2 regions of the Paenibacillus guangzhouensis genome follow, and region 1 is predicted to be linked to the other one. Evidence: a T-box and tRNA genes for the amino acid it is inferred to sense, from the RefSeq annotation. Region 1 holds a T-box; the other holds one or more tRNA genes.
The links. The T-box of region 1 lies ahead of tyrS (tyrosine--tRNA ligase). A T-box ahead of a tRNA ligase gene usually reads a tRNA of that ligase, here a tRNA-Tyr.
Positions count from the first base shown of each region.

Region 2: it encodes a tRNA-Tyr, which carries the amino acid that the T-box ahead of tyrS (tyrosine--tRNA ligase) is inferred to sense. The anticodon was not compared.

Region 1 covers NZ_CP045293.1:4,398,686-4,402,088, reverse strand. Annotated here, with positions in the region: gene groL (chaperonin GroEL) at 1-262, shown strand, start outside; gene GCU39_RS19825 (DinB family protein) at 378-854, shown strand; gene GCU39_RS19820 (HsmA family protein) at 858-1,220, opposite strand; T-box leader at 1,382-1,605, shown strand; gene tyrS (tyrosine--tRNA ligase) at 1,685-2,944, shown strand; gene GCU39_RS19810 (DUF5317 domain-containing protein) at 3,202-3,403, shown strand, end outside.
Region 2 covers NZ_CP045293.1:5,202,574-5,205,976, reverse strand. Annotated here, with positions in the region: rRNA gene GCU39_RS23425 (23S ribosomal RNA) at 1-747, shown strand, start outside; tRNA gene GCU39_RS23420 (tRNA-Ser) at 839-930, shown strand; tRNA gene GCU39_RS23415 (tRNA-Met) at 972-1,048, shown strand; tRNA gene GCU39_RS23410 (tRNA-Val) at 1,058-1,133, shown strand; tRNA gene GCU39_RS23405 (tRNA-Thr) at 1,153-1,228, shown strand; tRNA gene GCU39_RS23400 (tRNA-Asp) at 1,246-1,322, shown strand; tRNA gene GCU39_RS23395 (tRNA-Phe) at 1,390-1,465, shown strand; tRNA gene GCU39_RS23390 (tRNA-Tyr) at 1,518-1,602, shown strand; tRNA gene GCU39_RS23385 (tRNA-Lys) at 1,621-1,696, shown strand; gene GCU39_RS23380 (MraY family glycosyltransferase) at 1,906-2,769, shown strand; gene GCU39_RS23375 (hypothetical protein) at 2,804-3,217, shown strand; gene GCU39_RS23370 (C40 family peptidase) at 3,236-3,403, shown strand, end outside.

The DNA of each region.
Region 1 (3,403 bases):
TCAAGAAGGATCTGTTATCGTTGAGCGTCTGAAAAAAGAATCCGTAGGCATCGGTTACAACGCAGCAACTGGCGAATGGGTGAACATGATTGAGACTGGTATCGTTGACCCAGCGAAAGTGACTCGTTCCGCATTGCAAAACGCAGCATCTGTTGCAGCTATGTTCTTGACTACCGAAGCGGTTATCGCTGACAAGCCAGAACCAAACAAACCAGCTATGCCTGATATGGGCGGCATGGGTGGAATGGGCGGCATGATGTAATCATCCCCCAGAAAACCTTGATTTATCAATAAAAGAGGACCCGAAAGGGTCCTCTTTTTTAATAATTATCACATTTATATCGCAATAAGTTACAACAAATCCAAGGAGGGCAATGATGAGATCATTAATAGAAGAGTATGGTCGTGGTCATGCGATGCTTCGGGAAGCCATTGAAGGATTGACGGAGGAAGAACTTCGATTCAAGCCTTCCCCAGAACAATGGAGTATTCATCAGATTATCATTCATGTTACGGATTCCGAGATCTCATCTACGCATCGAATACGAAGAGTATTGGCTGAAGATGAGCCGGTTCTTGTTTCCTTCGATCAGAACGCATTCGCGAACCATCTGAGCTACGATTTGTCAGACCGTGAACATTATCTGCTTCTGTTCCAAATGCTGCGTTCCAGTATGCAGCCGATTCTCGAGCATCTTACAGAGGAGCAGATCAAGCGTGTAGGCGTCTACGAAGACGCAGGGCGATTTACCTTCGAGCAATTGCTGGAATACCGGGTTCAGCATATTCAAGGACACATCGAACAAATCGGACGGGTCAGAGAAGCGTATCGGCAAAGCGAAAGATTAACGTAGTGCTTATAACATGCTCATGCCAACACCGATGAAATATGGAAACAGCCATAGAATCCAGACGATCAAGCTGAAGCGATGGAAGGTGTGCTGCGCATTCGCGGATCCTTTCCATTTGACGAGTGCAGCCCAGACTGCATGGATTAGCATCAGGATAAGCGCGGCGCCGCCGGTTAGCGCATGAATGACATTCCCGCCATTCGAGGCGAGTGTACTCATGAGGGTTGTACCTGTCGTATCGCAGACGAGACCCAGTAGGAAATAAATCAAATGTTTGGTTTGAAGTGTGCCGGAACGTTTTTCACCCCAGACACCGATGGTGTAGAAAATAAGGGCACAGTTAATGAAAATAATGGCAGCTGCTAGCATGTAGGTTCACCTCTTTTTGTGCGTTGTTGTTTCTTCGTACATGTATCCTATCATGCCTGTATGAATGCAGTGTGAACGGAGTATTACGCTTCCCGTCCCGACGCTGCTGATCATGTTGACATTGCAATCTGAATTCTCTATAATGGCTGTAATCTGATATGTCCTATACGTTGAAAGAGCGAAGTAGCAGTTTGTCCCTGTTCTCAGAAAGCTGGGGGTTGATGAGACCCAGTACATACAAATCCTGCGAATTACACTCTGGAGTATCTTAGGCAGTCCCTAAGCGGAGTAGCGATCGATATTATCGCTAAGAGTGGTATTCATGGCGACGTACGCGCTGTGGATGCAATTTGGGTGGTAACACGGTTATTCAATCGTCCCGATGTCTAGCAATAGACGGGGACGATTTTTTGTTGTTTATAGGGCTAAATTTGAAATGAATCGAGGAGCTGAAGACGATGACGATGAACATTATCGACGAACTAGAATGGCGCGACGCCATTAACCAACAGACGGATGCCGAAGGATTGCGTCAACTAACGAATGAGAAATCTATCTCGTTGTATTGCGGTGTTGACCCTACGGGCGACAGTATGCATATTGGGCATTTGATTCCATTTATGATGCTAAGACGCTTCCAGCTTGCTGGACACCGTCCTGTCATTCTCATTGGAGGCGCGACAGGCACCATTGGGGATCCAAGCGGTCGCCAATCGGAGCGCTCGCTGCAGACGATGGAGCAAGTCCAAGCGAACGTCGAAGCGCTTACGGCACAGATGAAGAAGCTATTCATCACCGATGGTGATAATCAGGTGCGTATGGTGAATAACTACGACTGGACGCATAAGATTAACGTGATCGACTTCTTGCGCGATTATGGGAAGAACTTCAGCATCAATGCGATGCTTGCCAAAGATGTCGTGGCTAGCCGTCTGGAGAGCGGGATTTCCTTCACGGAGTTTTCCTACCAGATCCTCCAATCCCTTGACTTCCTTCATTTGTTCAAGGAAGAAGATGTTCAGCTTCAGATTGGCGGTTCCGATCAATGGGGCAACATTACGAGCGGATTAGACTTGATTCGCAAGAAAGAAGGATCTGAATCCAAGGCGTTTGGATTGACCATCCCGCTGATGTTGAAATCCGATGGTACGAAATTCGGGAAGACAGCGGGCGGTGCCGTATGGCTTGATCCGAACAAAACAACGCCATTCGAGTTCTACCAATTCTGGGCGAACACGGATGATCGTGATGTGATTAAATACTTGAAATTCTTCACGTTCCTCGATAAAGAAGCGATCGATGCATTAGCGGAGAAGGTCCAGACAGAACCACACAAACGCGAAGCACAGAAAACATTGGCGGAAGAAATGACGAAGTTCGTGCACGGTGAGGAAATGTTAGAGCAAGCGAAGAAAATCACCGCTGCTTTGTTCAGTGGCGATATCAAATCGTTGACTGCGGATGAGATTGAGCAAGGGTTCAAAGAAATGCCGACCTTCCATGCAACCAAGGAATCCAAAAACATCGTAGAATGGTTGGTCGATCTAGGTATCGAGCCATCTAAACGCCAAGCGCGCGAGGATATCACGAAAGGTGCGATTTCCATGAATGGCGAGCGCGTAACGGATCTAGAGATGGAAGTAACGGTCGAGAACTCCTTCGACGGCCGATTCATCATTATCCGCAAAGGGAAGAAGAATTATAGTTTAGTACGTTTAACTTAGCATTCTGATGTAATATTGTGATATTAAGAAAGCTTCTTATGAAGTTCATCGAACTTCCATAAGAAGCTTTCTTTTGTTTTTCATTTTATACTAAAACGCTTGTCCCACAACCGTGTAATCGCCTTCATTGATTGACTTTCAGGGGTAGATCACTTATAATCTCGTTACAGCCATATGGAGAAATTTGTCTATTTGTTTTATATTTTGTATAGTATGATCGACTTTAGTTTCTATCTAGTTCAGAGGGGAACGTATGAATGGTTATCGATGGAATCGTAATTGGGATTATAGTCGGATTAATCCGTGCAGGATTTAAGAATGGGTTCATGGCTCTTTCGAATGTTCGTATTAAAGGCGGACTGATCTTTCCCATATTGCTATTATTGCAATTTGTGATGTTCTATTATCAAGATCGATGGGATATCTTGAACCAAATTAGCGGTTCTTACTTTATGGTGA
Region 2 (3,403 bases), 800 kb from region 1:
CCAGCTTAGGTGGAGGCGCCGTTGGGATACCACCCTGATCGTATCGGAGTTCTAACCTAGGACCGTGATCCGGTTCGGGGACAGTGTCAGGTGGGCAGTTTGACTGGGGCGGTCGCCTCCTAAAGAGTAACGGAGGCGCCCCAAGGTTCCCTCAGAATGGTTGGAAATCATTCGAAGAGTGCAAAGGCATAAGGGAGCTTGACTGCGAGACATACAGGTCGAGCAGGGACGAAAGTCGGGCTTAGTGATCCGGTGGTACCGCATGGAAGGGCCATCGCTCAACGGATAAAAGCTACCCTGGGGATAACAGGCTTATCTCCCCCAAGAGTCCACATCGACGGGGAGGTTTGGCACCTCGATGTCGGCTCATCGCATCCTGGGGCTGAAGTAGGTCCCAAGGGTTGGGCTGTTCGCCCATTAAAGCGGTACGCGAGCTGGGTTCAGAACGTCGTGAGACAGTTCGGTCCCTATCTGTCGTGGGCGTAGGAAATTTGAGAGGAGCTGTCCTTAGTACGAGAGGACCGGGATGGACGTACCGCTGGTGTACCAGTTGTTCCGCCAGGAGCACCGCTGGGTAGCCAAGTACGGACGGGATAAGCGCTGAAAGCATCTAAGCGTGAAGCCCCCCTCAAGATGAGATTTCCCAATTAGTAAGACCCCTTGAAGACGACGAGGTTGATAGGTTGGAGGTGGAAGCGCAGCAATGTGTGGAGCTGACCAATACTAATCGGTCGAGGGCTTATCCTAAACATAAAACGCAAATTATCTCGTATCTAGTTTTCAGGGAGCAAAAAGCTTAAGTGCTTGATATTCCTGATATCCTTACGATATCTCAGTTGGAGAGATACCCAAGTGGCTATAAGGGGACCCTCTGCTAAGGGGTTAGACTGCGTAAGTGGTGCGAGGGTTCGAATCCCTCTCTCTCCGCCATTGTACAAGCTTCCTAAATGAGATATAATAAGTATTAATGTGGCGGTGTAGCTCAGCTGGCTAGAGCGTACGGTTCATACCCGTGAGGTCGGGGGTTCGATTCCCTTCGCCGCTACCAATTTTATACGGAGGCTTAGCTCAGCTGGGAGAGCATCTGCCTTACAAGCAGAGGGTCAGCGGTTCGATCCCGTTAGCCTCCACCATCATTATCATCTTATATATGCCGTTGTAGCTCAACTGGTAGAGCAACTGACTTGTAATCAGTAGGTTGGGGGTTCAAGTCCTCTCGACGGCACCATCAATATAATCGCATATGGAGCTGTGGTGTAGAGGCCTAACATGCCTGCCTGTCACGCAGGAGACCGCGGGTTCGAATCCCGTCAGCTCCGCCATTATATTACCTAAAGTGGAGAGACTAACATCTCCTACACTTTATTTTTTTGCTCAAAATCGCATTATGGCTCGGTAGCTCAGTTGGTAGAGCAGAGGACTGAAAATCCTCGTGTCGGCGGTTCGATTCCGTCCCGAGCCACCATTTGATTCCTGACATAAGCTGCGTACTCATGGGAATCATAATTGAATAGCATGGAGGCTTAGTGAAGTGGCTAAACACGGCAGACTGTAAATCTGCTCTCTCCGAGTTCGGTGGTTCGAATCCATCAGCCTCCACCATTTCTTATTTCTTAATAAGAGCCATTAGCTCAGTTGGTAGAGCACCTGACTTTTAATCAGGGTGTCGAAGGTTCGAGTCCTTCATGGCTCACCAGTTTTTTAACTACATCACGTACATTCAACGCTTCAGGTCATTTGACTTGAAGCGTTTTTTGCATGCTTTTATAGGAATCAGGGGAGACTACCAGCACGTAGCCTTGTCTAATTCTGGGGGGATCAGCGATCCGATATATTCTTGCTCTTGTCATTAGTTTTGGTATTGTTGCAGCTGTTGTGCCCATTGTGCGTCAGATCGCGATCCGTATGAAATTTGTCGATCGCCCAACGAAGCGTAAGATTCATGATAATCCGATTCCGCTGATGGGTGGGATTGCGATCTATATTGGATATATGATAACACTACTCCTTATGCGGGGGTTCGATGCTTTATCACTGTCGATCACGATCGGCGGGACGTTGTTGGTAATCATCGGGCTAGTTGATGATGGCTTCAAAGCACATGGACGGGAATTCCCTGTATGGCCGAGATTAATCGTCTATTTGCTGACGGCGACCATCCCGCTATGGTTCCATATTCAAATTACCGGCATTCGTGACTTCCAAGAAGGGATGTGGATGTTCCCGAGCTGGTTCGTCTATATATCGACTGTGCTGTGGGTCTTCTCCATGACGAATATGATGAATTTCATCGATGGTGTCGATGGGTTGGCTGCAGGCGTAGCCTCGATTTCCTCTTTAACACTATGTGTCGTTGCACTTATCAAAGGTGATGCAGAGACAGCGATAGCAACGATAGCACTATGCGGCGTATGTTTAGGCTTTCTGATTTATAATTTCTACCCCGCCAAAATCTTTATGGGTGATGCGGGTGCGACGTTTCTCGGCTACACGCTAGCCGTCATTGCAGTGAATGGATCATTCAAGAGCACAGCATTCGTTACGATTCTTATTCCGATGTTAGCTTTAGGCTTTCCGATCCTCGATACGATCATTGTATTCTCCAGACGTCTCAAAGAAGGTAAGGGACTCCACCGTGCTGATAAATTACATACACACCACGCATTGATGCGTTGGGGGTTAACACAGCCGCAGGTCGTATCCTTTATATACCTGGTCACGGTACTGTTCGGCCTGCTGTCGATTGTCGTGATGTTATCGATGCCATGATGCAGCAGGTAAATTGAAGGAGGAACTATTTAATATGTATCGCATATTTCGGTTGCCATGGCTCATCTTGGTCATGGTCACCTTGGTATTGGGGAGTTCTACCGTTCATGCGGACGAAGGTAAGGTGAACGGAAGGGAACGAGATACGAACACATTCTCTCAGATTGCATGGGCGCAAAGAGCTAAAGCATCTCACCACACGCCAATCAGGCCTTCGAGCCTTGCCACAGCTGCGATGATGACGGATATTTTTCACAAGTTAGATGTTCAAATGCCGAGGGAGTTTGAAGGACTATTCGAGTTAGGGACACCGATCGCAAGAGTTGCAACAGCGTGGCTGCCCGGTGACTTGATGTATTATGGAGACTTCGATCGAAATAGACGTCAGCAGATGTGGGTTGGCATTGTCGTAGATTCGAATCATATCGCTTACGCAGGGCCAGAGTAATCGGTTATCTATCGTTCAATGAAAGAAGTGAACCGACAATATGATCTCCTTCGTGTTAGACGTATCTTGTCGCCTGCGGATCGAACGCGCTTTTCCTTGATTCTACGCGCAGGCAGCTATATTGGTGTGCCGTATGTGTTAGGAGCGCGATATGGGCAGACAGACACGTTTGACTGCTCATCTTTT